DNA from 3 places in the Rhodoferax sp. PAMC 29310 genome. Region 1 is predicted to be linked to each of the others. Evidence: predicted binding sites of a transcription regulator. Region 1 holds the regulator's gene; each other region holds the start of a gene.
What was found. Region 1 encodes sigma-54, which starts transcription at its own class of promoters, with help from an activator protein. Its sites were predicted from a motif close to TGGCANGNAANCTGCTTT; they were not measured.
Positions count from the first base shown of each region.

Region 2: a site for sigma-54 is predicted at 8,051-8,068, ahead of ureA (urease subunit gamma). Genes of this name have one in related genera too.
Region 3: a site for sigma-54 is predicted at 7,376-7,393, ahead of J8G15_RS04960 (DUF2126 domain-containing protein). Genes of this name have one in related genera too.

Region 1 is NZ_CP072852.1:3,689,262-3,699,815, reverse strand. It holds gene J8G15_RS17185 (class I SAM-dependent RNA methyltransferase) at 1-677, opposite strand, end outside; gene rpoN (RNA polymerase factor sigma-54) at 776-2,368, opposite strand; gene lptB (LPS export ABC transporter ATP-binding protein) at 2,466-3,263, opposite strand; gene lptA (lipopolysaccharide transport periplasmic protein LptA) at 3,260-3,877, opposite strand; gene J8G15_RS17165 (thiol:disulfide interchange protein DsbA/DsbL) at 4,103-4,750, opposite strand; gene J8G15_RS17160 (SPOR domain-containing protein) at 4,814-5,422, opposite strand; gene argS (arginine--tRNA ligase) at 5,444-7,141, opposite strand; gene J8G15_RS17150 (glycosyltransferase family 2 protein) at 7,224-8,243, shown strand; gene J8G15_RS17145 (GtrA family protein) at 8,240-8,608, shown strand; gene J8G15_RS17140 (glycosyltransferase family 39 protein) at 8,537-10,111, opposite strand; gene J8G15_RS17135 (ChbG/HpnK family deacetylase) at 10,121-10,554, opposite strand, start outside.
Region 2 is NZ_CP072852.1:2,219,317-2,229,870, forward strand. It holds gene J8G15_RS10080 (zinc-binding alcohol dehydrogenase family protein) at 1-734, opposite strand, end outside; gene J8G15_RS10085 (putative quinol monooxygenase) at 780-1,070, opposite strand; gene J8G15_RS10090 (LysR family transcriptional regulator) at 1,168-2,061, shown strand; gene J8G15_RS10095 (bifunctional 2-polyprenyl-6-hydroxyphenol methylase/3-demethylubiquinol 3-O-methyltransferase UbiG) at 2,058-2,720, shown strand; gene J8G15_RS10100 (hypothetical protein) at 2,983-3,438, shown strand; gene J8G15_RS10105 (response regulator transcription factor) at 3,515-4,489, opposite strand; gene J8G15_RS10110 (ATP-binding protein) at 4,521-8,021, opposite strand; gene ureA (urease subunit gamma) at 8,149-8,451, shown strand; gene J8G15_RS10120 (hypothetical protein) at 8,476-8,667, shown strand; gene J8G15_RS10125 (urease subunit beta) at 8,686-8,991, shown strand; gene ureC (urease subunit alpha) at 8,991-10,554, shown strand, end outside.
Region 3 is NZ_CP072852.1:1,065,787-1,076,340, reverse strand. It holds gene J8G15_RS04975 (circularly permuted type 2 ATP-grasp protein) at 1-1,824, opposite strand, end outside; gene J8G15_RS04970 (SPOR domain-containing protein) at 1,898-2,989, opposite strand; gene J8G15_RS04965 (ProQ/FINO family protein) at 3,074-3,811, shown strand; gene J8G15_RS04960 (DUF2126 domain-containing protein) at 3,786-7,322, opposite strand; gene J8G15_RS04955 (iron-containing alcohol dehydrogenase) at 7,443-8,579, opposite strand; gene J8G15_RS04950 (alpha/beta hydrolase) at 8,632-9,594, shown strand; gene J8G15_RS04945 (YbgC/FadM family acyl-CoA thioesterase) at 9,608-10,486, shown strand; gene J8G15_RS04940 (folate-binding protein YgfZ) at 10,505-10,554, opposite strand, start outside.

The DNA.
Region 1 (10,554 bases):
GCCGCAATGTTGCAGGCAATCTGAGCTGCTTCAATGAGCACCGTGCCGCTGCCGCAGCAGGGGTCGTACAAGGGCAGCAGGTCATCCTCACCCTCGGCCCAGCCGCTGGCGGCAATCATGGCGGCTGCCAGGGTTTCCTTCAAAGGCGCATCACCCTTGTCCTCGCGCCAGCCGCGCTTGAATAGCGGTTCGCCGGAAGTATCCAGGTACAAAGAGCAGCTGTCAGTGGTCAAGTGCACGTAAATGCGGGCATCTGGCCACTGGGTATTCACATCGGGGCGCACGCCATTGGCGGCTACGCGGAAACGGTCACACACGGCATCTTTCACCTTCAGTGCCGCAAAGTTGAGGGAGGTGAGCGGGCTGTGCTGGGCTGTGACTGCGATCTTGATGCTTTCCTTGGGCGTGAACCAGCGCTCCCACTCGACCTCGCTGGCCGCGCGGTACAGGTCCTGCTCGCTGCGGTACTCGGTGTACGACAGCAAGACCAGTACCCGCTGGGCCAGGCGGCTGTAGAGATTGAGCAACATGGCGTGCGACCATGAGGTGCGCACCGCGACGCCGCCGCGCTGCTTGGTTGCGCAGCCCGGGGGCAGGCCGGTTATGCGAAGCACCTCGGGCAGTAATAGGTCTTCAACGCCTGCGGCGCAGGGTAAAAATAATTGCAATTGGTTCACGTCGTTTTCCTATGACAGGTTTATTGTTCTGGGGCGCAAGCGATGCTCCGCTAATCTCCGGTGCCCGTAGGTCTGGTGGGACGGGGCCGGACAGCGATTTACAGGTCTTTTCGCAGCGAGGCGGGGGCAATTCGCAGCCCTTCCCGGTACTTGGCCACGGTGCGGCGAGCGCAATCAATGCCCTGCTCTTTGAGCATCTCGGAGATCTGATTGTCGCTGAGGGGCTTCTTCAGATTTTCGGCACTGATGAACTGCTTGATCAGCGCCCGCACTGCCGTGCTGGAAGCATTGCCCCCACTGTCGGTCCCCAAGCCGGAGCCGAAGAAGAATTTCAACTCAAAAGTGCCGAATGGCGTGGCCATGTATTTGGCAGTGGTCACACGGCTGATGGTGGACTCGTGCAAGCCCAGTTCGTCTGCAATTTCCCGTAGCACAAGCGGGCGCATGGCCAGTTCGCCATGCATGAAAAAGCTCTTTTGGCGCTCCACAATGGCGTTGCTCACCCGCAAAATCGTGTCGAAACGCTGCTGGATATTTTTGATGAACCAGCGCGCTTCCTGCAGACGCTGTTGCAGCGCCGCATAGTTGGACGCCTCGGTGCCGCCACCCCGGTGTTGCTTGAGTGCGTTGGCATAGATGTCATGCACCCGCAGGCGAGGCATCACGTCGGCGTTGAGGCGAACCCTGAACTGCGCCTGCGATCCGTTGCCCACTTGAGTGACGATGACGTCCGGCACCACGATATTGCGCTCTACATCGGCAAACCGGCGTCCGGGTTTGGGCTCCAGATGCCCAATCAGTGCGATCCCCTCACGAATGGCCGCATCCGGCACACCGCACAATTGCACCAAACGCTTGATGTCACGCCGCGCCAAAACATCCATCGGCTGCGCACAGATGCGCAGGGCCACCGCCACCGTTCTCGCCTGGGCCAACTTGATGTCGTCTTGACTCTGCAAAGCTTTCAGTTGAAGCGTCAAACACTCGGCCAAACCCCGTGCACCCACTCCCACAGGCTCCAATGTTTTAAGCAAGGACAGCGCAACGGTGAAGTGGTGCAGCATTTGCTCCCGCTCTTCAAGGTCATCGCCGGTCAAGCCGTCAACCAACTCAGCCAACGCCTCTTCCAGGTAACCGTCGTCGTTCAGCGACTCAATCAGGAAACGCAGGGCGGCGCCATCTTCTTCACTCAGGTGCAAAGCCAGGGCCTGCCGGTGCAAATGGCTTTGCAGCGACTCCTGGCTGCGCGCCAGTTCGGTCACATCGGCATCACTGTCACCATCCAGGTTGTTGCCGTGGGCCTTGGCCTCGCCCCCCCACTCGCCATCATCGGGCGCCATGGAAGCACTGCCGTCGCCGTCCCAGCTCTGCCCGTCGTCTGCCGACAGGGGCGACAATTCGGCATCGGTTTCGCTGCTCACCCGGACTTCCGCAGTGAACTCGGCAGGAGCATGCGCGCCGGCTTCCACATCCAGATCCTCATTGCGGACCGGTGCATCGGCTTGTGCCAGTCCAAATTCTTCGCGTGGCGGCTCTTCTGCGCTCACCTCCAAAAACGGGTTTTCGTCCAGCATTTGCTCGACTTCCTGGCTCATTTCCAGCGTCGACAGCTGCAACAGCCGGATGGACTGCTGCAATTGCGGCGTCAGCGACAGGTGCTGGGAAACACGAAGGGACAGGCCAGGCTTCATCGCCCCCCCCACCGTTCAGGACAGGCCAACGTCCGCGAGGCGGCACGCCTGTGGAAAGCAATCAGTAGGTAAGGAAGGGATAGACAGTGCACCCGGCTCACATTCTGAAATGTTCGCCGAGGTACACCCGGCGAACATTGGCGTCGTTGACGATCTCGGCAGGCTTGCCTTGGGCCAGCACACTGCCGTCACTGATGATGTAGGCGTGGTCGCAAATGCCCAGGGTTTCCCGCACGTTGTGGTCAGTGATGAGCACCCCCAGCCCACGCTCTTTCAGGAAACTGATAATTCGCTGAATCTCGATCACGGCGATGGGATCAATCCCGGCAAAGGGCTCATCCAGAAGAATAAACCGGGGTTGCGTTGCCAAGGCGCGCGCGATCTCGACCCGCCGGCGCTCACCACCAGACAGCGCCAATGCCGCCGAGCCACGCAGATGATCCACCCGCAAGTCTTGCAACAATTCGGTGAGTCGTTTTTCGATTTCCGGCTTGCTCAGCGGTCGACCGGCGTCATCGCGCTGCAACTCCAGCACGGCGCGCACGTTATCTTCCACGTTGAGCTTGCGAAAAATAGAGGCTTCCTGAGGCAAATAGCTCAAGCCCATGCGTGCCCGTCGGTGAATGGGCATGTGGCCCACCGACTGCCCGTCAATGGTGATGTCACCCGCGCTGGCGTGCACCAAGCCCACAATCATGTAGAACGAGGTAGTCTTGCCGGCACCATTGGGGCCCAGCAAACCCACCACTTCACCTTTTCTGACGACCAAGGACACGTCTTTGACCGCTTGACGCCCGCCATAAAACTTCTGCAGATGGCTGACTTCCAGTCGACTTTCGCCGCTGGCCGCCTCCAGGCGAGAAGGTGTCTCGGTGATGGCCTCCGGGGTACTCACTTCTTGTCCGTCCCCATCGTGGTGGTCGAACGAAGTGCGGGCACCAGCGGTGCCAAGGCACCTTTCGGCGTGCCGGAATCCGACTTGGGCGTCAGCATGGCGCGGACCCGCCCGCTTTTTACGCCATCGGTTTTGGTGACGGAGCCGTCGATGGTGAACACGTCTGTGCTGTTGTTGTACTGAATCACGCCGCCGGTGAACTCGTCACTGAGCGTCGCCCCCCGGTAGCGGCGCAGCTTGGCATTGGTCAGGAACTTGACGGTGTCCGCTCGGCTGTCGTACTCAATCGTGTCGCCTTCGCCCTCAATGTATTCGTCAACACCTTCGCGCTTTTGGCGGAAAAAAGCTTGTTTGTTCGGCTCGGAAAGCACCAGACCAAATTGATTGCCCTCGGAATCCTGCTTCACATCAATTTTGGCACCGCGAATCAGAATTGTGCCTTTGGTTAACACCACCCGGCCGGTAAACACACTGGTTTGTCGCTGATCGTCATAGCGCAGCGAATCCGCCTCAATATTCATGGGCTTGTCACGGTCCGCTTTTTCCGCATACGCCTGGCCAGCGCTCAGGGCGAGGCAAACAACCAGAAACAGAGAGGTGAGTGTTATTTTCATAAAGGCATGAATCTTGCTGCAGTGTCAGTTTATGTCATTGTAGCGACCCGTTCGCCCAAGCCAAGCCCCCCCCCGCCTCACGGTGGGTCAATACCAACTTGCGTTACATGAAGCGCCATCGAGGCACGCGTGTGGGTTCAAGGCTAAAAAGAGCTCCGCCCAACGCCCCCATCAGGCATCAGCCGGCGGGACGCACTCATTTGAGGGCCAGCCGGCCTGATGCGACTAGCGTCCGCTGCGAACCTGGGCGACCAGCGACTCCACTACTTGCAAGGCGCGCTCCATGCCCTTGGCCTGTGTGCCATCGGTGTAGAAGCGTCCGGCAACGCCGAGCGCCGGCACGCCCTCAACGCTATAGGCGTTTTGCAACAAGGTCGCCTTCTTGGCCTTGGTGACCACGGAGAATGAGTTGAACTGCTGCGTAAACTTGGCCTTGTCAACACCTTGGGAGACGACCCAAGGCACGATGGCGTCTTCCGTGTCCAATTTTTGGCGCTCGGCGTGAATGGCAGCAAAGACCTTGGAGTTCAGTTTTCCGACCAAACCCATGGCCTCCAGCGCGTAATAAAGACGCTGCTGAGGAATGAAGCTGTCCCGGAAGGCAATTGGCACCTTACGCATCACCACATCAGCGGGCAAACGCTTGACCCACGCCTCCAACGTCGGTTCAAACGCGTTGCAATGCGGGCAGTTGTACCAAAAAAACTCCACTACTTCGATTTTCCCCGCTGGGGCTTCAACCGCAGCGACGGGCTTCACTTCAAGATAATCCTCACCGGCCTGATAAGGCTTGCCTTGTGCAAAAACAAGCGACGGCAAAGCCGACGCACCAGCTACCGCACCACAGGTCAGGGAAAAATCACGACGCTTCATCTTTGAACACTCCAGTTAAATCAGTCGGACTTACGCTGTTGGCATAAGTTCAATAGCAGCGCTCTAGCGCGCCACAGACACCAGCGCTGTCTCCAGGCCAACGGCATCCAGTTTTTCCTTGGACTGGATCGCATCGTCCTTTTTCTCATAGGGCCCAACACGCACCCGGTAGACAGTGCGTCCCGATTGCTCTCGCTCTGAGACCTTGGCTTCAATGCCTCCCAAGGACAGGCGAGCCCGCTGGCTTTCGGCATCTACAGCAGTTCGGAAAGCACCCAGCTGAACAAAATAGTAATAGGGGTCAGCCTTGGCAGCACCCGAGCGCGCCTTGGCGAGGTCACCCAATGGGTCAGCAGAGACGGCGGGCTTGACCTCGGCCGGCTTGGCGTCTGCTGGTTTCACGACAGGGGCTGCGATCTCGGCGGCAGGCGCAGGAGTGACTGAAGAGTCCACGGGTTTTGTCACCGGCTTCACTTGCAACGCGGCATTGGGGTCCCAATCCTTGTTGCGCAGGGTCTCCATGAAGTCTTGCTCGACGGTACGGCTACTGGCCTTGTTCACAAAGGGAACCGGAACTTTGGTGACGTAAACCGCCACGCCCAAAGCGATTCCCAAGCCCACCACCACGCCCAGAATGAAGCCCAATATGGTGCCTCCGCGTTGCTTGTTCATGTGCTGCATCTCGTTTTATGGTTACATTTTTTGCGGGGCACTGACGCCCAGCACGGCGAGGCCATTGTGCAACACCTGCGCGGTAGCCGCGACTAGTGCCAGGCGCGCCAGTTTGACCGCCTCGTCGTCCACCAGAATGCGCTCTGCGTCGTAATAGCTGTGATAACACGCCGCTAGTTCCCGTAAGTAGAAGGTGACATCGTGTGGCGCGAAGCCCTGAGCGGCCATGGTCAACATGTCCGGGTACTTGGCAAGAAGCAGCATCAAAGCCTGCGCCTGAGGACTTTCCAGTGGGGACAGATCGACGCCTGCTAGGCTGGCCGCATCGCCGCCCCAAGCGCTCAGCACCGAACAAATGCGGGCGTGCGCGTATTGCACGTAGTACACCGGATTGTCATTGTTCTTGGCCACCGCCAGATCGACATCAAAGGTGTACTCCGTGTCAGGCTTGCGGCTAAGCAGGAAAAAGCGCACCGCGTCTTTGGAGGTCCATTCAATCAGGTCGCGCAGCGTCACATAGCTGCCTGCCCGTTTGGATATCTTGACCTCTTCGCCACCGCGCACCACCCGCACCATCGTGTGCAACACATAGTCAGGGTAGCCCTCAGGGATGCCAGCACCCGCGGCCTGCAGGCCGGCGCGCACCCGCGCAATGGTGCCGTGGTGGTCGGTGCCCTGGATGTTGATGACCTTGGAATAGCCACGCTCCCACTTGGCGATGTGGTAGGCCACATCGGGCACAAAGTAAGTAAAGGTGCCATCCTGCTTGCGCATGACGCGGTCTTTGTCGTCACCGTAGTCGGTGGAGCGCAGCCACAGCGCGCCGTCTTGCTCGTAGGTTTTGCCATTAGCCACCAGCGTCTCCACCGTCTTGGCCACCCGGCCGCTGGTGTACAGGCTGGATTCCAGGTAGTACTCGTCAAACTTCAGGTTGAAAGCCTGCAAATCCTTGTCCTGCTCATTGCGCAGGTAGGCCACGGCAAACTGTCGAATCGACTCCACATCGTCCACGTGACCGCTGGCGGTGAATTCGCGGTCATCGGCCTTGACTGTCTTCTTGGCCAGAAAGTCATTGGCGATGTCGGCAATGTAGTCGCCGTTGTAAAAGGCCTTGCTGGCGGGGTTGTCAGAATCGGTGGGCCAGCACTCGTCACCGGGTTTGAAGCCTTTGGCGCGCAATTGGGTGCTGTTGGTGAGCGTCTGGATTTGCACGCCCGCATCGTTGTAATAGAACTCACGGTGCACATTCCAGCCCTGCGACTGGAACAAATTGCAGATTGCATCTCCCAAGGCGGCCTGACGGCCATGGCCCACATGCAGCGGACCGGTCGGGTTGGCCGACACAAACTCGACCAGCATGCGCTGACCGTTGGAGCCTTGGTTGCCATAGGAGGTGGTCTGGGACAGCACCTCGCGCACAATTTGTTGCTTGGCCTCGGGCTTGAGCCGGATGTTGATGAAACCGGGGCCGGCAATATCCACCGCATCCACCCAGCGCTGGTAGCAAGGCGTTGCCAACAGGTCAGCGCGCAGGGTCTCGGCCAGTTGGCGAGGATTCAGTTTCAGGGGTTTGGCCAGTTGCATGGCGGCCGTGGTGGCAAAGTCGCCATGGGCGGCCACTTTGGGCGACTCAAAGGCCGCTTTGGCACCCGCGCCAGGGGACAATTTTTCCAGCGCTTGCGCCAGGGCTTCGAGCAATTCAATTTTTACAGACAGCATGCGCCGATTTTACGAGGGCGCGAGTGGCAAAAAAATCCACCTCTTTTTGACCGGGTGCGAAATCTTTTGGCATGATCCCCCCATGATCTCCCGCTCCGACCTGTCTCCTTCGATCTCCTGCGTGATTCCCGCGTTCAATGAAGCGCGTAATCTGGGCAGCGTGGTGCCCCACATCCTGGCCACATTGGCCCGCATGAGTCCCAACCTTGAACTGATTGTGGTGGACGACGGCAGTCGGGACGACACGGCGCAAGTCATACACACCCTGTGTGTCGACCACCCCCAAGTGGTTTACATCAAGCTGTCTCGCAATTTTGGCAAGGAGCCGGCCCTGACGGCGGGCCTGAACGCTACCCGGGGCGACCTTGTGATCCTCATGGACGCGGACGGACAACATCCAGTGGAACTGCTACCCGACATGCTAGCGAAATGGCGCACGGGGGCGGACGTGGTGTATGCGGTGCGTAAAACCCGGGACGACCAATCCACCCTGCAAGCCACGCTGACGGGCTGGTTTTACCGGCTCGTCAACTTGGGCAACCGGGTTCAAATTCCCGCCAATGCGGGCGATTTCAGGCTGATGGACCGCAAAGTGGTGAACGCGCTGAACAGCCTGCCCGAGCGCAACCGCTTCATGAAAGGCTTGTACGCCTGGGTGGGCTTCAACAGCACCGCCATTGACTACGAACCACTGCCACGTGCCGACGGCAAGAGTAACTTTGGCCTGCGCGGCTCACTCTCTCTGGCGCTAACCGGCATTCTGGCCTTCTCGATCGCGCCGCTACGCGCCATGACGGTACTTGGCTTGGCACTGTCGGCCGTGGCGCTCGGCTATGGCACCTGGGTGGTCGCGGAGTACTTCATCTCCGGCATCGAAGTGCCAGGTTACGCCACCATCGTGGTGGGCATGATGTTCTTCAGCGGTATTCAGTTGCTGTCGATTGGCGTGTTGTCGGAATACGTGGGCCGCATCTACGAAGAAGTCAAACAGCGCCCCTCTTACCTGATCAGCGTGCGTGAAGGCGCTGGCCTGCCCGCGCCAATGCCCCCCCCCCCATTCCCCCAAGCCTCCGAGTCGCTGCCGAAAGCCTCGCTGTTGTGAGCGCGTCGACGTTCTGGTTTCTCGCGGTTGGCGGGTCGGCCGCGCTCACCCACATGGGCGTGTTTGCGCTGGTGCAAAGCCACATGCTGCCTGAGCTGGCGAATGCGCTGGGCTTTGTGATTGCCTTCTTTGTGAGCTTCGCTGGCCACCGCCTGTTGAGCTTCAAGGATGCGGGTACCAGCGTGCGTGCCAGCCTGGGCCGTTTCGCCGTCACCGCGCTGGCAGGGTTTGCCAGCAATGAGTTGATCTTTGCGCTGCTCTTGCGCAGCGCGGGACTACCCGCGCTGGTGGCTTTATTTATTGCTCTGGTGTTTGCAGCCGGGCAAACCTTTTTGTTCAGCCGCTACTGGGCTTTTCGCCGCTAAATCAGCGCCGGATTGGTAAAGCACCCAGCCGGCGCCCTCATAGAACAGGGTCCAACCCGGTTGTTTGGCCAAGTCCTGGTCGCCTTTGCGGGACACAAACCAGTTGCCGCTCACCAGTCCCGCTGCCGTCAAGACCTCAGGGGACTGCAAGACCTTGGCCGCCTTCAAATCAAAGTCCGCGCCCTCAAACAGCTCTCGATGCCAGCCGTCTCCCGCTTGGACGCGCACGGTTGGCCAATCAGCCAGTACCACCATGGGGCGACTGGTCTGGGCATAAAACGGCAAGTCATAGGGGTAGGCCCCAGCCACATACACGGTATCGCTCGCCTGGGCCTCACACGCCAACACAGCCGCCACATCTTGCGTTCGGTTCTCACGGGTGACGCTGGGCACACTGGCCATCAGCGCCACGGCAATACCGATGCTCAGCGCACACAAGCCGGCAAAAGCCTTGCCGGCAAAAGCCCGGTGTCCCATGACGCGGTCCCATCCCATGGCGGCCAGCAAGGCCAGCGGGGGCAACACCGGCAAGATGTAGCCCACCAGTTTGGAGTTCGGGATGGAGAAGAAGCCCAGAATCGCAAGCACCCAGGCCCAGCACAGTCGCCATACGTCTTTTGTCAGAGGGGTGCTCCCCGCTTGACGCGACTCGCGCCGTACCTGGTTCAAGGCAAAAAGCACCCAGGGGAAAAACAACAAGGCCAACGCCAACAAGTAGAACCAGATCGGCTGCGGGTTGTTATAAGTGGCGGCGGTGTAGCGGTTGAACTGCTGACCGATGAACATGTAGTTGAACAGCTCGGGGTGCTTCTGCTGCGCCAGCACAAACCAAGGCACGGCAATGGCGGCAAACAAGGCCAAACCACTCACCCAGGGCAGGTAGAGCACTTTTTTGAACTGCCGCGTCCACAGCAACCAGACAAAAATCACCAGGCCAGGCAGCGCAATGCCAATCAAGCCCTTGCTCAGCATGCCGAACGCGCAGGCCACGAAACCCAGCCGCGCCAACATCGCGTTCGGCCGGTCCCCGGCCATGAAGGCAAAAGCAAAGCACCAGATCGCCACGCCAATCCAGGTGGCCACTGCCATGTCATGGTTCACATACTGCCCGCCCACCAAAAAGGCCAGGCTGGTACCCAGCATCACCGCGGCGCGCCGTGCTGTGGACTCTGAGGTCAGGGTGCGGGCCGACAGGTACAAAGCCACCGTCATCAGCGCCACGTGTAGCGCTGGCACCAGGCGCAGGGCAAATTCGTTGACACCGAAGGTGGCCAGCGACATCGCCTCCAGCCAATACACGTAAGGGGGTTTGTGGAAAAACGGCAGGCCGTTCAGGCGTGGCGTAAGCCAATCTCCACTTTGCAGCATCCAGCGGCCAATCTCGCCGTAGCGGCCCTCATCGGGGACGGCTAGCGGCCGCAAAGCGGCCATGACCAGCAGCAAAAGCCAGAGAGCGGCCAGAGTCAGCCAAGATTTTTGTCGTTCAGTCAGGGAGGTATTCACCGCCAAATTTTAGCGGGCGAGCAGCGCGTCCCGGCCCCGCACCACCTCGACCCCCGCCGCATGCAAGGCGACGGGAAAGTCATCGCCATTCAAATAAGCGAACTCCCAGACTCGGGCTGGCCCGATTCCATCCCCGCTCTCAGCGGCCTGCGCCGGGTGGCACATGATGATGCTGCCTGTGGGCGCCTGCGCCAGCCACTGGGTCATGGCTTGACCATAGCTGGCCTGATCGCCCGTGAAATCATAGATGCCTAACAAGGCGCTGGACCCCGCCAATCCTGCGGGAGAAGCTATTCTTTCGAGAGCATCGACGCCCATGACGGCGATCACCCGGGCTTTCATATCGGCCTGCCCCACTGGCGCCCGGGACAGGCGCAAATAGGGCTTGCGCCCGCTGTGTCCTGCATAACGGTCAGTCAAAGCTTGCACCAAGGCTTGGCGAA
Region 2 (10,554 bases), 1.5 Mb from region 1:
ATGGTGACAATGCCGCCTTGCGGACGAATCAGCTCCACCGCGGCGTCCCAATGGGTCATGTCATTGAAGATGGCGATGTGGTCCACATGCTGGAACCCCAGCGCGCGCACCTGCTCCACCATGGGTTGACGGTGATTGACGACATAGTCTGCCCCCAGCGCCTTGACACATGCCTCTGTTTCGGGGCGCAACGCCGTGGCAATGACCACCAGACCCGCCCCCTTAGCCAGCTGAATGCCAATGGAGTCCACCCCACCGCCGGCCCCAATGATCAGCACCGACTCGCCCTTGTTGGCGCCATTGCGGTCAATGCCCAAGCGGTCAAAGAAGGCCTCATAGGCGGTGATAGTGGTCAGCGGCAGTGCGGCCGCTTCGGCAAAGCTGAGCGACTTGGGTTTGCCTCCGACAATGCGCTCGTCCACCAGTTGGAACTGTGCATTGGAACCCGAGCGCGTGATGTCACCTGCGTAATACACCTCATCACCGACCTTGAAAAAGGTCACGTCCGGGCCGACCGCTTCAACCACGCCGCTGGCATCCCAACCCAGCACACGGGGCGTTTTTTCCACCGTGTCTTTGGGACTGCGCACTTTGGTATCGACCGGGTTGATCGACACGGCTTTGACCGCGACCAGAAGGTCACGACCCAAGGCAGTTGGCGTGGGCAAGTTCACATCCAAAAAGGCGTTGGGATTGGAGACGGGCAGGTAATGGGTCAGGGCGACGGCTTTCATGGACTTCTTTCTTTGTAGAGGTGCTGGCAGAGGTTGGCCTGCTGATCAAAGGATCTGGGTCATTTCATTCAAGATGAATTGCGCCACGGCGCCGTAGATGGCTTTCATGTAGGCGGCCAAATGAGACGCGCCCATGTGGGTCTGCCTCAGCTCGCAGGACTCCCAGTTTTCAAAAAACATGAAATGAACGGGGTTGCTGTTGTCGCGGTGCAAGTCGTACTGCAGGCAGCCTTTTTCAGCGCGGGTGATGGACACCAGTTTTTTCGGCTCCACTTTGACCAGATCGATTTGAACGGGATTGGCGTGGATGTTGGCGTCGATGGTCAATTGGGTCATGTGGGTTGCTCCGGGTTGCTGATGGGGAGACTTTATTTGATTGGATAAACCGAATAAACTACCTTAAGTTAAATAGATAATCCGGAAAGACCGTACATTGCTACTCAACAACATCGCCCTGTTTCTGCAAATCGTCGAAAAGGGCAGCCTGACCGCCGCCGGGCGGGAGGCTGGGCTCTCGCCCACCACGGTGTCCGAGCGACTGTCGGCACTGGAGGCGCACTTTGGGGTGGTGCTTTTGAACCGCACGACCCGCGCCATTAGCTTGACCGACGAGGGTCGGACCCTGCTGGAAGGCGCCAAAGACGTGCTGGCGGAGGTCGATGACCTGGAATCCCGTATTCGCCTCGGCGCGCAGGCGCTGTCCGGCCCGATACGGATCAGCGCACCCAGCGACATTGGTCGCACGGTGGTGTCGGACGCGATCAACCGCTTTCTGTCCCTGCACCCCGCCATCTCGGTAGAACTGCTGCTGTCCGACAGTTATGTCGACGTGGTGGGCCAGGGGATTGATATTGCCTTGCGGTTTGGCGTCGTCACAGACAGCAGCTTGCGGGTAAGAACCTTGACGCCCCGGCGGCGCGTGGTCTGCGCGGCGCCCGCCTATCGGGAGCGCCACGGCGCCCCCCATCAGCCGGTCGATTTACAGAGCCACAACTGCCTGGTCATGCGATTTGGCACCCATCTGGACAACGTGTGGCGGTTTGGCCCCGACACCTTGCCGCAGCTCGTTACCGTGCGCGGCGACCGAATTGCCAACGACGGCGCACTGGTACGCCAGTGGTGCCTGGCGGGTTATGGCGTCATGCTGAAATCAGAGCTGGGTGTGGGCCCGGACATCAGGGCGGGACACTTGGTCGAATTGTTGGCCGAACACGCCCAGCCCGCCTCCCCCTTGCAAATGCTGTTCCCCCCCAGCCGGGCCCAGCCCAGGCGGGTGCGAGCCTTGGCCGAGCAACTAGCCCAAACGTTTCAGGACTTACCCACATGACCTCCAAACCCAAACCCAAACCTAAACCCAAACCCACGCCCCCTCACCCCGCCTTGGCAGATATTGCCCAACGCACGGTGGCCCACTACGACGAGCGCGCTGAAGATTTTTTTGAAGGCACGCGAGACCACGATGTGCGCCAAAACATGGACGCCTTGCTGCAGTACATCGAGGGCGCCGCCCCGCTGGCAATTCTGGATGTGGGCTGCGGGCCGGGGCGCGACCTGAAGGCTTTTAAGGCGCTGGGGCACCAGCCGGTGGGCCTGGACGGCTCTGAGCGCTTTGCCGAGATGGCGCGTACCTACAGCGGGTGTGAGGTGTGGCACCAGAATTTTCTGACGCTGGACTTGCCCGCCAAGCGGTTCGACGGCGTGTTTGCCAATGCATCCCTGTTTCATGTGCCCAGCGCGGCACTGCCACAGGTGTTGGCGCAGTTGCACGTCACGCTCAAACCGCAGGGGGTGCTGTTCAGCTCCAACCCGCGCGGCAACAACGACGAGGGCTGGAACCAGGACCGTTATGGCACTTACCACGACCTGGCGGGCTGGCGCCATTTCATGTCGACCGCCGGGTTTTCCGAGCTGCACCATTACTACCGGCCAGCGGGCTTGCCGGTTGAGCAGCAGCCCTGGCTGGCCAGTGTGTGGCGCAAGTTGTAAAGCGCGCCGGCGAATTGAACCGCTACTCCATAAATAGCGCCCCAAGGCCGCCTATCATTTCAAAAAATCGCTAAAGGCGGGTGCATCCGAGCGGTAAACACGCCCCACTGGAAGGCGAAGGATTTACACGTCAACACACTTGGACATCAATTGGACACACTTGATTGGCACAATCCGAACTAACCTGAACGTTCAGGACATAACAAATAAACAGCGGCTTTGGCGCCTGAAAACCGGGTGCCTTGTTGCAGGAGAAACCACCTTGAATTCAATTCCATCGAAAGCACCCCCCGCACCCGGTGAACTGGACTCCGCCATGACCGAAACCAACATCGCCCAACTGGTGGGCGAGGTGTATGCGGCGGCGCCCCCGGCTGAGCGCAGCCGTTTGCTGGCGCACCTGATCAAGCCGTTGGGCATCCTGTCGCTGATGGCCGTGGCGAACGGCATTTTCGCCAACAACCGGTTTCGCTCCGGTTTGGCTGACATGAACGTGCCGCTTGAAGAGGTGCAAAACGTGCAAGTCGGCGACGTGATTATCCTGGCAATGCGGGTCCAGCAAGTGAGCTTGCAAGCGTTGAACGGCCTGACCCAAGTGCTGAGCAACTCCCCCGCACTCATGGGTTCGGCCGCAGCGATAATGCTGCTAACCATACTGGTGCAGCGCGCCCAACGCCGCCGCGACGGCGACCACGAGGCAACAGGTCAGTCAGCCTGATGGCCTCCAAATTACTATCTTATTGATAGCCACCTCCGCATACTAGATAAGAGCTAGCGGCCTAAAAGGCTTGTGGTTAACCCTTAAACTGCGGGTGGAGTTGGCGAATGCGGCTCATGGCCATGCTGGCCGCTGCCGTGCGGGTCTCCACACCCAGTTTGGCAAACACCCGCTCCAGGTGCTTCTTCACCGTCATGGGGCTGGAGCCCAGAATGTCGCCAATGTCGCGGTTGATCTTGCCCTTGATGACCCAGTACAGCACCTCGGCCTCTTTGGGCGTGAGCTTGAAGCTCAGGGCAATGGCCTCAATCACGCTTTCGTCGCTCACCTCCTGCATGATGATGAGCCAGTCGCCACCGCCTTCGCTGTCGCCAATCTGCTGATGCAGGCGAAATGTGAGGCGCTTGGGACCGGCCTCAATACTCAGCCGCGGCGGCTCCACCATGACCTCGGCACGGCTCACATGGCGACGCAGCCACAGCACCACCGGCTCTGGCATGTGCGGCGCTTGCGTGCCGTAGTAGCGCAACAGCAGGTCACGCGCCAATGGCGTTTGCCACATGAGTTTGCCGTCGCTCACCCGCACGGTGATGCTGGCGTAGCCAAAGGCGTCTAGCGCGTTGCGGGTCTGGCGCTTTTCGCGCGCGCCCTGCAGGTGCACGCCCATGCGCGCCATCACCTCTTTGGGCTTGATGGGTTTGGTCACATAGTCCACCCCGCCCGCCTCCAGTGCCGCCACTAGGTACTCGGTCTCGGTGAGCCCGGTCATGAAAATGATGGGAATGTGCGCCGTGGTGGGCGCAGCCTTCAGGCGGCGCGCCACCTCAAAACCGTCCATGCCCGGCATCATGGCGTCCAGCAGAACGATATCCGGCAGGGCTTGCTCGGCGCGCTGCAAAGCGGCCTCTCCACTGGTGGCCACGAGCACGGTGTAGCCGGATTCGTCCAGCGCGTCATGTAACACGGCCAAGTTGTCGGGCACATCGTCCACGATCAGCACCACGTCGCTGTTGGCGCGGTCCAGGGTTTTGTCGAGCGTCTTTTGTGTCATTCGTAGGATCGGGAAAGTGAACTGCTTATGCTCATGGGCTGTTTGCCAGAGTCAGTTTTTTCAACATGGCTTCAAACTGAAACTGCCGGGCCAACCCGCGCAACTCCTCCACCAAGGCAGCGCACTGGGGTTGCGCTGCGTCAATGTCGTCCAGCCTGTTCAATATGCCCCGGTAATAGCCCAGGGCCACCACTTCCCGCAGCGCATCGAGTTGGGCCGTGGGCGGCCAAACCCTGGTGGCGGTTGCACTGGACGGTGCCACAAGGGTGGCTGCGGCGGGGGCCTCCAGCCAGGTCAGTTGAAGCCGGTTGGCCAGCCAGTCAAGCATTTCAGAGTGGCGCACGGGTTTGAGTATGAAGTCATCAGGCGACACGGCGACATCGTTGTCCAAGCCCTTGTCAAACGCGTTGGCGGAGACGATGGCGATGTGAGGCAACGGCACCGAGCCGTCTTTGGTAAGCCCGCGCAGCCGGCGAATGGTTTCCCAGCCGTCAATACCGGGCATGGCTAGGTCCATGAAGATCACATCGGGCTGGTAGCCAGCCGTGAGCAAGTCCAGGCAGTCGTGCCCACTGGCCGCCGTGCGCAGCTCAAAACCCAATGGTTGCAGCAGCTTCACCAACAGCTCCCGGTCCGCCTCTTCGTTGTCCACCACCAAAATTTTCCGGCGTGGCCCCACATAGCCGTGGCGCGGCGGGCTGGTTCGTGGCACAAGGTTCTGTCCGACTCCACCGGGCGCCAAATGCACCTCCGGCAAAAACAGCTTGACCTTGAACACCGATCCCTGGCCCGGCGTGCTGACCACCTTAATTTCACCGCCCATCAAATCAGTCAGCATCTTGGCCATGGTCAAGCCCAGCCCCGCGCCAGGGACGGCCGAGCCGGGCGTGTTGACACGGGTGAAGGGCTCAAAAATGCGCTCCATCTCGTCAGTGGACAAGCCCGGCCCGGTGTCTTCGATCTCGATGAAAGCCATTTCCCGGGCATAGCGCAGGCGAAACACGACCCGCCCGGTTTGGGTGAACTTGACGGCATTGCCCAGCAGGTTGATCAGGATCTGGCGCACCCGCTTTTCGTCCGCCCGCACGAGCGTAGGCAGCGTGCCGTTTCCTTCATAGTGAAAGACCAGCCCCTTGCCGTCGGCTTCCAGCTCGAACATGCTGGCCATTTCCTGCATGAAGCTGCCAAAGTGCATGGGCTTGACGTTAAGCGAAAGCTTGCCAGCCTCAATGTGGGCCATGTCCAGCGTACCTTCGATCAACGACAACAAATGCTCGCCACCGCGTTTGATGACGCTGACCGCCTGTTTGCGGTGCGCGGGAATGGTGGCATCCTCGCCCATGAGTTGGGCATAGCCCAGAATGCTGTTGAGTGGCGTGCGCAACTCGTGGCTGATGGCGCTGATGTAACGGCTCTTGGCCTGGTTGGCCAGGTCAGCGGCGTGGCGCGCCTGGTCGGCCACGCGCTTGGCGGTTTGCAAGGCCTGGTCCGTCTGACGATGAGATTCAATCTCTAGCATGAGCAAATGGGTTTGGCGGTTGGACTCCTCCTGCGCCACCTGACGGGTTTTGTGCGCCAGCACCACCCACCATGCCACCAGGCCGGCAATAACGAGCAGCGCCATGTAGGCTTTCACAAAGCCGGAACGCAGGGCCGCTTGTGGCGCCTGTAGAAAGTCGGAATCGGTTGCCAGCGCCAACAAGGCGTTGAGTTCTTGCCGGTACAGCAGGCCAAACACGCTGGCCAGCACCGGCGCGATCACCAGCATCAGCAACATGAAGGCGCCCAGCCCCGTATCCAAGTAAGGCCAACTTCGCCGGGGCAGCAGCCAGTGCAACAAACCCTGCCACTGACGGGACAGGCTGGCGTGCGGTTTGCACAAGTCACCGCAACGCGCGTCCAAGGTGCAACACAGGGAGCAGATGGCGCCCTGGTAGGCTGGGCAATGCGCCATGTCCGGCCCTTCGTATTCGCGTTCGCAAATCACACAGCGCTGCAAGGCATGGCCAGCCGAGCCGCCACAACGGGGCGCGGGTGCGGCCTCACGGGCGATGTAGTACTTGCCTTGTGTGGCCCAGGCGATCAGGGGCGAGGTCACCAGAGCGGTGCCCAGCGCAATCAGTGCGGAAAACGCCTGCGCCAAGGGGCCAAACACCCCCAGATGCGCGGTGATGGAGAGCACGGAGGCCAGCGCCATAGCCCCCACGCCGACCGGGTTGATGTCATACAGGTGGGCGCGCTTGAACTCAATGCCCGGGGGTGACAGGCCAAGCGGTTTGTTGATGACAAGGTCGGCCACCACCGCCATCATCCAGGCAATGGCGATGTTGGAGTACAGCCCCAGCACGTCACCCAGCGCCTGAAACACGTTCATCTCCATGAGCATGAAGGCAATCAGCGTGTTGAATACCACCCACACCACCCGCCCCGGATGGCTGTGGGTGAGGCGCGAGAAAAAGTTGGACCAGGCCAGCGAGCCTGCGTAGGCGTTGGTGACATTGATCTTGAGTTGCGACACCACCACAAACAGCGCCGTGGCCGCCACCGCCCAACCGTAATGGGGAAACACATACTCATAGGCGGCCAAATACATCTGGTTCGGGTCCACTGCCCGATCGGGTGGCACGGCGTGGCTGATGGCCAGAAACGCCAGCAGCGCCCCGCCCAGCATTTTCAGCACCCCCAACAACACCCAACCCGGCCCGCCCATCAGCACCCCTCCCCACCAGCGCAATTGGTTCGACTGGGTGCGTGCTGGCATGAAACGCAGGTAATCGGCCTGCTCCCCCATTTGGGTCATCAAGGCCACCCCCACCGTCAGGGAAGCACCAAAATGAAGCAGACTGAATTCCGACGTGCTGGACTTCTCACCGATGTAGTGCACCACGCCAGAAAACGCACCAGGATCGCGCACCAGCACAAAGGCAAACGGCACCACCAGCATCACCAGCCACAGCGGCTGCGTCCAAATCTGCAAGCGGCTGATGGTGGACACGCCATGGGTGACGAGCGGAATCACCACCAAGGCGCAAATCAAATACCCCCAGCGCGGCGGCACACCCAGCGCCAGCTCCAGCGCATAGGCCATCACTGCAGCCTCCAGCGCGAAGAAGATGAAGGTGAAGGAGGCGTAAATGAGCGAGGTGAGCGTGGAGCCGATGTAGCCAAAGCCCGCGCCCCGAGTGAGTAAATCCATATCCACCCCGTAGCGGGCGGCGTAGATGCTGATGGGCAGCCCGGCCAAAAAGATGATCAGCCCTGTGGCCAGAATGGCCCAGAAGGCATTGGCAAACCCGTATTGCACCAGCAGCGTGGCACCCACGGCTTCCAGAATCAGAAACGAGGCCGCCCCAAACGCCGTGTTGGCCACCCGCCACTCCGACCACTTGCGAAAGCGCTGCGGCGTGAAGCGCAGCGCGTAGTCCTCCATCGTCTCGCTGCCCACCCAGGCGTTGTAGTCCCGCCGCACCAGGGTGATGCGCTGCACGGGTTCGCTGTGCGGGGATGAAACAGGAGGAATGGCGGCGGTCATGACCCAGTCACGGTGCAGTTTTCATGCCACGGCACGGGATTTGCATAACAAGGGTATGGAACTTACCCCTCGTGCTCGGCCGGCATTTGCGGCCGCACGAGCTAACTATTGAGCGAAGCGAAACGAAATGGAACTAACTCCTCGTGAAAAAGACAAGCTGCTCATCTTCACCGCCGGATTGTTGGCGGAGCGCCGCAAGGCGCGTGGGCTCAAGCTCAACTACCCGGAGGCCATTGCCTTCATCAGCGCAGCGGTCATGGAAGGCGCCCGCGACGGCAAAACCGTGGCGCAGTTGATGAGCGAGGGCCGCACCCTGCTCACCCGGGCCGACGTCATGGACGGCATTGCCGAGATGATTCCCGACATTCAGGTCGAAGCCACCTTCCCTGACGGCACCAAACTGGTCACCGTGCACCAGCCCATTGTTTAACCGCCCATTGAACGGAGACCTTCCATGCCAGCCTCTCGCCTGAAAAATATCAAAACAATAGCAGCTTGCGCGCTGTGGACCGGCGCTAACAGCGTATTGGCCCATGACGGCCATGGGCTGACCGGGCCCCATGGCCACGCCACCGATGCCTGGGGCCTGGTGGCCTTGGGCGCGATGGTGGCACTGGGCATCTGGCTCAGCCGTGGTGGCAAGTAAATAAAACGAAGACTCACCATGATCCCAGGCGAACTCATCACCGACGGCCCGGACCACGTTCTGAACCCCGGGCGGCGCACCCTGACGCTGGTGGTGCAGAACACGGCCGACCGGCCCATTCAGGTCGGCTCGCACTACCACTTTGCAGAAACCAATGGCGCGCTGGGCTTTGACCGCGCCGCCGCAAAAGGCATGCGCCTGAACATCGCCTCTGGCCTGGCCGTGCGGTTCGAACCGGGCCAGCAACGCACCGTGGAACTGGTGGACTTCGCCGGGGACCGCGTGGTGTTTGGTTTTCGCGGACACATACAAGGAAAGCTCTGATGGCAACGATTGGACGACGCGCCTACGCCGAAATATTTGGCCCCACCGTGGGCGACCGGGTGCGCCTGGCCGACACCGATTTACTGATTGAAGTCGAAAAAGACTTCACGTTAGGTGCCGGCGGTTACGGCGAAGAAGTGAAGTTTGGCGGCGGCAAGACCATTCGCGACGGCATGGCGCAAAGCCAGCGTATACGCGCTGAAGGCGCCGTGGACTGCGTCATGACCAATGCCCTGATTCTGGACCACTGGGGTATTGTGAAAGCCGACATTGGCCTCAAAGGCGGGCGCATTGTGGCCATTGGCAAAGCCGGCAACCCCGACACCCAGCCCGGCGTGGACATCATCATCGGGCCCGGCACCGAGGTCATCAGCTGCGAGGGCAACATCGTCACCGCCGGGGGCATTGATTGCCATATTCACTTCATTTGCCCGCAGCAGATTGAAGAGGCCCAGGCCAGCGGCATCACCACCATGATGGGCGGTGGCACCGGCCCCGCCACCGGCACCTTTGCCACCACCTGCACACCAGGGCCCTGGAACATCGCCCGCATGCTGCAGGCAGCCGACGCCTTCCCGATGAACCTGGGCTTCTTTGGCAAAGGCAATGCCAGCCAACCTGCCGCGCTGCACGAGCAGATCAACGCCGGCGTGATTGGTTTGAAGCTGCACGAAGACTGGGGCAGCACGCCGGCGGCCATCAGCAACTGCCTGGACGTGGCCGAAGAGACTGACATTCAGGTGGCCCTGCACTCGGACACGCTCAACGAGTCCGGCTTTGTGGAAGACACCGTTGCGGCCACCAAAGGGCGAGGGTTGTGCGCGTTTCACACCGAAGGCGCGGGCGGCGGCCATGCCCCGGATATCTTGCGCGTGGTGGGCGAGGCCAACTTTTTGCCCTCCTCCACCAACCCGACCATGCCTTACACGGTGAACACGCTGGATGAGCATGTGGACATGCTCATGGTATGCCACCACCTGAACGCCTCGATTGCCGAAGACCTGGCCTTTGCCGAGAGCCGCATCCGCAAGGAAACCATTGCGGCCGAAGACATCCTGCATGACCTGGGGGCCATCTCCATGATGAGCAGCGACAGCCAGGCCATGGGCCGGGTGGGTGAAGTCATCATTCGCACCTGGCAGACCGCGCACAAAATGAAGCAGCAGCGCGGCACCCTCCCTGAGGACAACGCCCGCAACGACAACTTCCGCGCCAAGCGCTATGTGGCCAAGTACACCATCAACCCGGCCATTGCCCACGGCATCAGCCATGAGGTGGGCAGCATTGAGGTCGGCAAGTGGGCCGATCTGGTGGTGTGGAAACCGGCGTTCTTCGGCGTCAAACCGGCGTTGATTTTGAAAGGCGGCTTCATCGCCATGGCCGCCATGGGCGACCCCAACGCCAGCATCCCCACGCCGCAGCCGGTGCATTACCGCCCCATGTTTGGCTCTTACGGCAGCGCGCTCACCCGGGGTTCGCTCACCTTTGTCTCGCAAGCCGGCTTGAACGCAGGCATTCAGGACGAGTTTGGTTTGCACAAGACATTAAGTGCCGTGAAGAACA
Region 3 (10,554 bases), 2.0 Mb from region 1:
CACTAGTGTGTTGGACACAGCCATCTGGCTCAGCCAATCCAGTAGCGGTTCGGAGGAGCGCTCCTCGCCATTCAGACACTCCAGTGTCAGGCGGGCGAGGCGGATCGCATTTTCAGCACGTTCGGTGTATCGCCCCAGCCAAAAGAGATTTTCCGCCGCGCGGCTCGTCACCATCCGTTTGCGTTGTGCCAGTGCCGCTGGTGTGAAATTGGGTAGCAAAAGAGTGGTTTGATCGACTTCGCCACCGGTCAGGGCCCAGACATCGGCGCTGCTCCCCCCTCGTTGCATGGAGGCCACCTCCGATGATGGGCTGGCCACCCGCGCCAGCCCGCCAGGCAATACACGCCAAGACTGAGTGCCGTCACTGACGGCGAAGACGCGCAAGACAACCGACCGCATGGAAACCTGGGGAGGCTTCTGAGTTGCCGCGGCCGCTGATGCCGAGGGCGGCCAAGTGGGCATTTGTGAAAGTGGCAGGTAGCGCTGTACGGTGTGCCAGTCGGGGTTGTCCTGGATCCGCTTTTCCCATTGATCCAGCGCGGCGGGAGAGAGGGCGCGACCCAACACGGCATTGAAGCTTCCTTGTGCCACTGAGCCGGGGTAGGTCGGCTTGACCACGCAGGCTGACAGCTGTGCCAGTGCCTCCTGCATGGCCGAGGCTTCACCACACCACCAAGTTGGCAACGACGGAAGCTGCAATTCTTCCTGAATCAAATGTTCTGAAAGCGCCGGCAAAAATCCCAGCAGAGCGGGAGACTCCAAGAAGGCTGACCCCGGCGCATTAGCGACCAGGACATTGCCTGCGCGAATGGCCTGCAACAGCCCAGGCACCCCCAAGGTGGAGTCCGGCCGCTGCTCCAGCGGGTCCAGATACTCATCATCCACCCGCTTGAGTAGCCCGTGAACAGGCACTAAGCCCTTGAGTGTTTTCAAGTAAACGTGTTCCCGGCGAACCACCAGATCGCTTCCCTCGACCAGGGTGAGCCCGAGGTAACGGGCCAAAAAGGCATGTTCAAAATAAGTTTCGTTGTAGGGCCCGGGCGTCAAGAGAACAAGATGGGAGTTGCTTCCAGCGGGGCTCAAGAGCTTGAGGCTGTCCATGAGCGCCCGGTAGGTGGCGGCAAGCCGCTGAACCCGCATGTTTTGAAAAGCCTGGGGAAACTGGCTTGAAATGGCCAACCGGTTCTCCAGCAGGTAGCCTAGACCCGAAGGCGCCTGCGTGCGTTGGCCAATGACCCACCAGTTGCCGTCCGGTCCATGAGCCAAGTCAAACGCCGCGATATGCAGATAGGTCCCGCCAACGGGGCGGACACCCTGCATGGCGCGCAAATAGCCAGGATGACCTTGAACCAGGGCGGGCGGCAGCATACCTTGCTCAAGCAACGTTTGCGGGCCATACACATCCGACATGATACTTTCCAACAACCGCATGCGCTGACGCACCCCTGCTTCAATTTTTTGCCAGCAGGTGGGGTCAATCAGCAGGGGAAACAAGTCGAGAGACCAGGGGCGTTGAGGCCCTCCGTCGTCGGAGTAGACGTTGTATGTCACGCCGTTGTCGCGAATTTGTCGCTGAAGACTGGTCAGTTGGTGGTTTAGATCGAGTGGGTTCTTGGCATCAATTTGCTCAAAAAAATCACGCCAATCTCCGCTCAGCGCGGATGCATCGGCAAGCGACTCACTAGTCTCCTGCGCTGACTCATGGGCGACCGATAAAAGCTGCCCACGCAATTCGTCGAAATGCCCGGGTCGAGCGGCGCCGGCCAATAGTGGCGGGATCTGGCGGCCTCTATCGGGCTGTTGGTCTTCTCTTGTCTCGTTCATTTCAGCCGAGTATGCCAGTCTGAGGTCGGTCCGGCTTGATCAGGCCTATGGGAAACCCCCGGGCTGACCGGCGTCATTGTTGACGCACGATCGCGTCCAGTCCCATCGCTCGAACTGATCGTGCCGCTGCATCTGCCGCTAAGCGGGTGGGATAGGGGCCCACTCTAACCCGCGAGCGCTGGCCATTGGCCATGTTTAAAGTGTCGGTTTTCACTGCCATCCCGTCGTCCTTCAAGCGCTGGTGGACCCTTTCCGCGTTGTCCGTGTTGGAAAATAAGCCAACGTTGACGTAATAGATCACCTCCGCCGCGGGTTTGGTTTGCGTGGGTTTGATCACTTTGAGCGGTTGCGCTTCAATTGCGACCGCTACTGGCTGAGTGACCGCAGGTTCGGGCATTGGTGGAGGCGGCGCCGGCAAGACCGGATTGGGCGTAGTCTCGGCGACGGATACGGTGGCAGCCAGAGCGGGTACGGGGTCGGCCCCAGGCATTGCCGGCAAGGCGGGACTCGCGCTGGATAAATTGGGTTCTTTCGCTACCGTCGCAGTTTCCGTTACCGGCAACGGCGAGGGGTGGGGTGGCTGCTCTAGATCATTGCCTGCCAGAAAATGGCCTGCCACTGCGCTGATGGCTGCCAAGTTCATCGCAATCAAGCCTAGAAAGCGATTCCTAGAGCTGGATTCAGCCGCCAAACGATCGCAGGCTTGCGCCAGTGATGTGGTCTGGCTCAAGGCTCGCGCCATGCGTTGGCGACAATCGGTGTGCAGCCAAGAGTTGCCAAACAGACCTGGCACTACAAAGCTCAGGGTCAGTATCACGATCGCCAAGCCAAGTTCGATGTCTGTTGACGGGCTAAAGATTGCCCTACCGACTCCAAATATCACGAAGAGGCTGGTGGCCAGCGCTCCGGCATAGATCAAGGCGGCGCTCCACAGTCGGCGAAAGATCATCCAGTTCAGTGTGTACAGACTGGCCGCTGTATTCCATTGCAGCGCAATTTTTGATGTCGATTCATAGCCGCTGAATATCGGTAGGTAGTAGTCCCGGTTCAACGGTCCGATGGCGGCTTTATAAAGTGCTTGGGTCGCACTGTCCGCGGACAGGTCGAGTGTCGTTTTGTTGGGGACTGGTGGCAAGGTGGGCGAGGGCATTCGATATTCTGGCACGGTGCGAAGGGCTCCCGGGTCGCCATTGAACGCCCTGGCATTGAAATTGGTTGACAATCGAAGGTTGACTCAATGAAGGCCTCCATGACCAGCAACACCCCAGACGCTCCCGTTCAGAACGAAGACACCTCCGTGGTGGAGCGCCCTGTGAAGGCAACTTCCAGCGCAGCTTCAGTTCAGCCCGTTCTCGAAAAACTGTTTGAGCTTTATCCCCAATTGTTTGGTGCTGAGTTTCTACCATTGAAACTTGGTGTTTTTCAGGAACTGATGGCGGCACACCCCGATCATTTTGAGCGAGAGACCCTGAAGCTGGCGCTGGGCCAGCACACCCGGTCCACCCGCTATCTCCAAAGCGTGGCGGCAGGCAACAAGCGTCATGATTTGCAAGGCATTCCAGGTGATGAGCTAGCACCCGAGCATGTGTTTTTTGCAGTGGTTGAGTTGTTTCGCCGCCGCCAGCGTCGTTCACGCGACGACTTGCGTCCCAAACTGCGCAATCAATTGATGGCAGCTTTTGAGGCCTCAGGAATGACCCACCAGCTTTATTTGGCGCGAGTGCAGACCAAAGACGAAGCGATCAATGCCCTGCTGGCTGAAGCCTTGGCCGAGCACGAGCAGAAGATGGCGAAAGAAGAGGCAACTCTCCGGGCGTTTGACGGCAGTGGAAAAACGCCTGAAGAGTTTGCTGAGATGTACGGGCTAAACCCCCGTGATGTGGTTGGTGCGCTGAAGCGCCGCGAACGCCGGCAGGCAGAAAATCAGCCTGAAGCGACTGACCAGACTGCGCCGACGCCGATTACACCCGACGAAGATCCAGCGTAAACGGAAATTCCCGGCTGCCTGCCACGTTAATCGTGGCGGGTGGCACGACCAACTTGCTGGGCGTGTGTCCCATGGCGGTAAAGCGAGCCATGCGTCGGCTTTCTGCCTCGTAGGAATTGACCGGGAAGGTGTCCGGGTTCAAACCACCGGGGTGGGCAACGTAGTACTGACAACCGCCAATCGAACGCTTCATCCAAGTGTCCACGATGTCAAACGTCAGTGGCGCATGGATGCCGATGCTGGGGTGCAGGGCCGAAGGTGGATTCCAGGCCTTGTAACGCACGCCAGCCACATACTCGCCCATGGTTCCCGTGGATTGCAGGGGCAACGCGTGTCCGTTGCAGGTCACCACATAGCGGCTCTCGTTGAGGCCGGTGACGCGAACTTCCATCCGCTCCAAAGACGAATCGACGTAACGGGCGGTGCCGCCTGGTGCGCCTTCTTCGCCCATCACATGCCAAGGCTCCAGCGCGTTGCGCATGGTCAGCTCGATACTGGACGACTTGACGGAGCCCACTACAGGGAAGCGGAACTCGTAGTGCGGCGCGAACCAGCTGTCATCGAAGGCGTAACCGGCATCACGCATTTCCTGCATCACATCATTGAAATCCATCTGGATAAAGGTGGGCAACAGGAAACGGTCATGCAACTCGGTACCCCAGCGGGTAGCCGGCGCTTTGTAAGGCGTGTTCCAGAAGCGGGCGACCAAAGCACGAAGCAATAGCTGCTGCACCACGCTCATCCGCGGATGCGGCGGCATCTCAAAAGCGCGCAACTCCAACAGACCCAGGCGACCCGTGGCCGAGTCGGGCGAGTACATCTTGTCGATGGAGAACTCACTGCGATGGGTGTTGCCGGTCGCGTCGATCAGGATGTTGCGCAAGGTGCGGTCTACCAACCACGGGGGCATGCTCTGGCCATGCAACTCGCGGTTTTTGTAGATTTGCTCGATGGCAATTTCCAGCTCGTACAACTGGTCGTTGCGGGCCTCGTCCACGCGAGGAGCCTGGCTGGTTGGGCCGACAAACATGCCGCTGAACAAATAGCTCAGTGAGGGGTGGTTGTGCCAATAGAGCAGCAAGCTGGCCAGCAACTCTGGTTTACGCAAAAAGGGGCTGTCTGAGGGGGTTGCGCCACCCATCACAAAGTGATTGCCGCCACCGGTTCCGGTGTGGCGGCCATCTTTCATGAACTTTTCAGCGGACAAGCGCGACTCAAATGCCGCGTTGTACAGAAACTCGGTGTTCTTGACCAGATCGTCCCAGTTCGTCACCGGGTGGATGTTGACTTCAATCACACCGGGGTCAGGCGTGACTTGAAGCAACTTCAACCGGGGGTCACGGGGAGGTGGGTAGCCTTCCAGAACAATCTGAAGCTCCAGTGACTCTGCCGTGGCTTCGATGGCGGCCAATAGATCCAGATAGTCGTCCAGCTTTTCCAGCGGCGGCATGAAGATGTAGAGCACGCCAGAGTTTTCACCCACAGACTCTGCTTTGGGTCCGCTTGCCCGACGCGGGTCACGCACTTCGACGCACAGCGCAGTACGGGTGATCCAGTGGGCCGACTCTTTGAGCTTAGGCGCTCTGGAGAAGTCGGACGGCTCAACCTGCGTAGTCCCTTGTGCGCTGGCGGCGCTGTGGTTGACGCTGGACGCAGACGGCGTTTGCATCTTGCGGGTTGCTTCGGCTTGAGGCCCGGTTCCTGCAAGGTAGGGCGCAGCGTTGGCCGAGTCATCCCAGGCTTGGCGGGTCGCTGCCTGAGCGGCTGGCGCCGGCGCAGATCCTTGGTAGCGGGCGGCAAGGTTCTGATGGCTGGGCAGGTCAGTGCGAGGGCTCCACGGATCTTGCTCATTGAGGTAAGGGAAATCTGCCTTGCTTACCCACGGCAATGAATCCAGCGGCAAGCGCAATCCCATGGGGGAGTCGCCCGGCATCAGGTACATGCGCTCATCACGCAAGAACCACGAACCCGTTGTCCATACGGGGCGCTCGCCCGCTGCGGTGTCCGACGGTTTGAGTGGCAAAACGTAGCCGACAACCGAGTCGAGCTTCTGCTCAAACACCCGGCGCAGTCGCGCCCGCTCCATTTCATCGTCCAGTTTCGAATTGAACGGGTCGACATTGACCGGCAGGCGACGTTCACGCCAGAGGTAGTACCAAACGTCCTCATGCGCAGCCTGCATGTGCTCGTCACTCATGCTTAGCTTGGCCGCAAGTGTTTGAGTGAATCGGCGCGCATCTTCACTGGTGTAGTGCGTTGGCGAACGCTCATCTGTGAACAGCGCCGGGTTGGACCAGACGGCTTGTTTGTCGGTGCGCCAGTAAATATTGAGTGCCCACCGTGGCAGTTGCTCGCCGGGGTACCACTTGCCCTGTCCAAAATGCAGAAAACCGCCTTCGCCGTATTCGCGGCGTAGTTTGTGGACCAAGGCGGTGGCAAACCCCCGCTTTGTAGGGCCCAGCGCATCGGTGTTCCACTCGCCGGCGTCTCGGTCATTGACGGCGACAAACGTGGGCTCACCGCCCATAGTCAGGCGCACGTCGCCTGCCTGCAATTGCTGGTCTACCGTGTGGCCGAGTGTCATCACCTCGTTCCACTGCTCTTCTGTGTATGGTTTTGTGACCCGTGGGGATTCGTAAATGCGGGTGACTTCCATTAAGTGCTCGAACTCAACCTCGCACTCGTCCATGCCGCCCTCAATGGGCGCCGCGCCGGATGGTTGGGGCGTGCATGCCAGAGGAATATGGCCTTCGCCCGCCATCAGACCGGATGTGGCGTCCAGGCCAATCCAGCCCGCGCCGGGCAAGTACACCTCACACCACGCGTGCAAGTCGGTGAAATCCACCTCGGTGCCGCTTGGGCCGTCCAAGGACTTGACGTCTGGCTTCAGTTGGATCAAATACCCGGAAACAAAACGAGCGGCCAGTCCGCAGTGACGCAGCATTTGAACCAGCAACCAGCCCGAATCACGGCAAGAGCCCGAGCCCAACTTGAGTGTCTCGTCCGGAGTTTGCACCCCTGGCTCCATCCGGATCAGGTAATTGATGTCCTTGTGCAGCATTCGATTGATGTCCACCAGGAAATCAATCGTGCGGCGCTTGGTCATGTTGACCTTGGCGAGGTAGGCCTTCAATCGTTCGGTGGCAGGGTCAACGGCCAGATAGGGAGCCAGTTCTTGTTCCAGCAGTGGCTCGTACTTGAACGGGAACTCTTCCGCCGCTGGCTCCAGAAAGAAGTCAAACGGGTTGTAGACGGCCATCTCGACCACCAGATCGACCGTGACTTTAAATTCTGTCGTTTTTTTGTCAAAGACCAATCGTCCTTGGTAGTTGGCAAACGGATCTTGCTGCCAGTTGATGTAGTGATCAACGGGGTCAATCTTGAGCGAATACGAAATAATTTTGCTGCGGCAGTGAGGGGCTGGGCGCAAACGGATGACCTGAGGACCGAGGTTGACAGGGCGGTCGTATTTGTAATGAGTGATGTGGCTCAGGGCTGCGTGAATTGACATGTTTTCGCCTCTCTTATTGTTCGACAAGACGGGGCCTTGCTTCTCACTATATCCTAGCAAGGTTAGTGCCAATTGCCAAAAAGCGCGAAATTTAACCTTTTGGGACCATGCTTGCCATTGCTACATGGCTTGACTTAGCAGCTCTAGATAGTCCGCCTCAGTCGCAATACGAGGGTTGGTTTTGTGGCAATGGTCCCGCATGGCCCCAGCAATGACCTGATCAAACTGAGCGCGGTTGAGGCCCATGACCTCCAGCCCGCGTGGCAAGCCAAGTCGTGCATTCATGTCTTTGACCGCGTCCGGGATATCGCTGCCGGATTGAAGTCCCATCGCGTGGGCCATGCGTTGCAAACGCTGCTCCTTCACAACGGACTCTGCTTTGGCGTTGAAATCAATCACGGCCGGCAAAAACATGGCGTTCAACGTGCCGTGGTGCATTCGCGGGTCGACGCCGCCCAAGCTGTGACTGAGCGAGTGGACGCACCCCAATCCCTTTTGAAAGGCCATGGCGCCTTGCATGGAGGCGCTCATCATGTTCAGGCGGGCCTCCTTGTCCTGCCCATCCCGGGTGGCTCGCTCGATGTGTGCCCAGCCTCTCGCCAATCCATCCAGGGCAATACCGTCAGCCGGAGGGTTAAATGACGGGGCCATGAAGGTCTCCATGCAATGGGCAATAGCGTCCATCCCGGTGGCGGCTGTCAACATTGGCGGCAATCCAAGCGTGAGTTCGGGGTCGCAAATGGCCGCCTTGGGCACGAGATGCCAAGAGTGAAACCCCAGTTTTCTGTGGTCGTCGACGATGATGATCGCGCCACGAGCCACTTCGCTGCCGGTTCCGCTCGTGGTTGGCACGGCAATCAGTGGCGCAACCCGCTCGGTGATGCGCGGCGAGCCACCTTCAATGGTGGCGTAGTGGGTAAGCGGCCCCTCGTGAGTGGCGGCAATGGCCACGCCCTTGGCGCAATCTATGGCCGAGCCACCGCCCACGGCAATCAGACCGTCGCAGCCATGTGCTTTATAAAGAGCTGCGGCGGCCCGAACCGCTGCTTCTGTCGGGTTGGAAGGTGTTTGATCAAATACAGTAACAGCAACCCCGGGCAAAGCGTCCAACGCCTTTTGTAGCACCCCAGCAGCTTTGACACCCGGGTCTGTGACGATCAGCGGACGGCTGATGCCGACCCGTTGGCACTCCTGCTTGAGGAGCTGGATGGCGCCAAAATCGAACTGAACCTGCGTCACGTAGAAGATGAGTGCCATGGTGTTTGCGGTGTAGGATGAAAACTTCACTTTAACAAGAAGCTTCCAACCTATGAGTCACCACCGTAACCCCCGAGCTTTGTTGACTCCCGCCATGCATGGTGTGTTGGATCGCATGGCACGCGCTGGCCAAGTGCCTCTTCATGCTTTGACACCTTTCCAGGCGAGGCTGGCTTATGAGATTGGCACCGGCGTTCTGGAGGTGCCTGCCCACAAGTTGCAACGCGTCGAAAGCTTCACCGTTCCGGCGCGGGATGGCGTGGAGTTGCCTGTGAGGCTGTATGCGCCGACAGACGAAGTGCTGCCGGTGTTGGTCTACTTTCATGGCGGCGGTTTCACCATTGGCAGTATTTCCACGCACGACACGCTTTGCCGGACGCTGAGTCACCTGGCGCATTGCGCGGTGGTGTCCGTCAATTACCGCTTGGCACCCGAACATTCGTTTCCCGTGGCGCATAACGATGCGTGGGACGCGGTGCAGTGGGTTGCCGCCCACGGCGAGACCCGGGGTTTGGATGCGAGCCGCGTAGCGGTGGGAGGCGACAGCGCCGGCGGCACCTTGGCGGCTGCTTGCGCGATTCACGCCAAAGACGCGGGCCTGCCGCTGGCCTTGCAACTGCTGTTTTATCCTGGGTGTGGGGCACAGGCTGACACGCCATCTCATACAACATTTGCCCATGGCTTCGTGTTGGAACAGGCTGGCATAGAGTATTTTTTCAATCATTACCTGCCCAACCCGGCTGACCGGGCCGATTGGCGTTTTTCGCCCTTGAATGCCCCTGACGTCGAAAGCGTCGCGCCCGCTTGGTTTGGGCTGGCCGAATGCGATCCACTGGTGGATGAGGGCGTGCTGTATGCCGACAAATTGCGTGCCGCCGGTGTTCCCGTCGATCTGGAGATTTACCACGGCGTGGTGCATGAGTTCATCAAAATGGGGCGCGCCATCCCCGAGGCGCTTCGGGCGCATGCCGACGCGGCTCGCGCGCTAAAAGCGGCTTTTTCAATCAATACCTGACGCGCCAACCCCAATGAGTGACCTAAAACGCCAAGCCTTTCGCCTATTTCACCGCCTGCGCGTGCGCTGGGCGGAAGTGGACATGCAGAAAATTGTCTTCAACGCGCACTACTTGATGTACTTTGACACGGCCATGAGCGACTACTGGCGCGAACTGGCGCTGCCCTATGACAGCAGTCTGGAGTCTTTGGGTGGCGACCTGTATGTCAAAAAGGCCACAGTGGAGTACCACGCGTCAGCGCAGATTGACGATCAGCTGGACGTGGCGTTGCGGTGCCATCGCATTGGCACCTCGTCCATGACCTTCAAAGGCGCCATATTTAGAAGGGACGACTGCCTGATCAGCTGTGAGTTGGTTTATGTTTTCGCCGATCCGGCGACCCAAACCTCCAAGCCTGTCCCGGCCGCCTTGCGGGAGATTTTGCTGTCCTATGAAGCGGGAGAGCCCATGGTCTCGGTTGAGGTCGGCACCTGGCAGACACTCAAAGCCGACGCAAGTCAGGTTCGGGCGGACGTATTTCTAAAGGAGCAGCGCATTCCAGTAGAATTGGAGCAGGATGATGCCGACCAAACTGCGATTCACGTGGTGGCGCGTAACCGCTTGGGCGTGGCCGTGGCCACCGGGCGCTTGTTGCAGCACGCAGCAGCCGTGGGCCGTATGGGTCGCATGGCTGTGCACCGGGTATTGCGAGGGACCAATTTGGGGCGTGAGGTGCTACAGGCCTTGATGCAAGCAGCCTCTGAGCGAGGTGACCGTGAGGTGATCCTGCATGCACAACGCAATGCTCAAGGCTTTTATGCCCGCCAAGGCTTTGTGAGCCAAGGCGAGCCATTTGAGGAAGCCGGCATTGGGCACATCGAAATGGTGCTCAAGCTGCCATCCAGCCACTAAATCTCCTGCACCTGCGGCTTAAATATCGGCCAGCAAAGGGTAGGGCGGGGCGCTGGCGACAAGTTCAG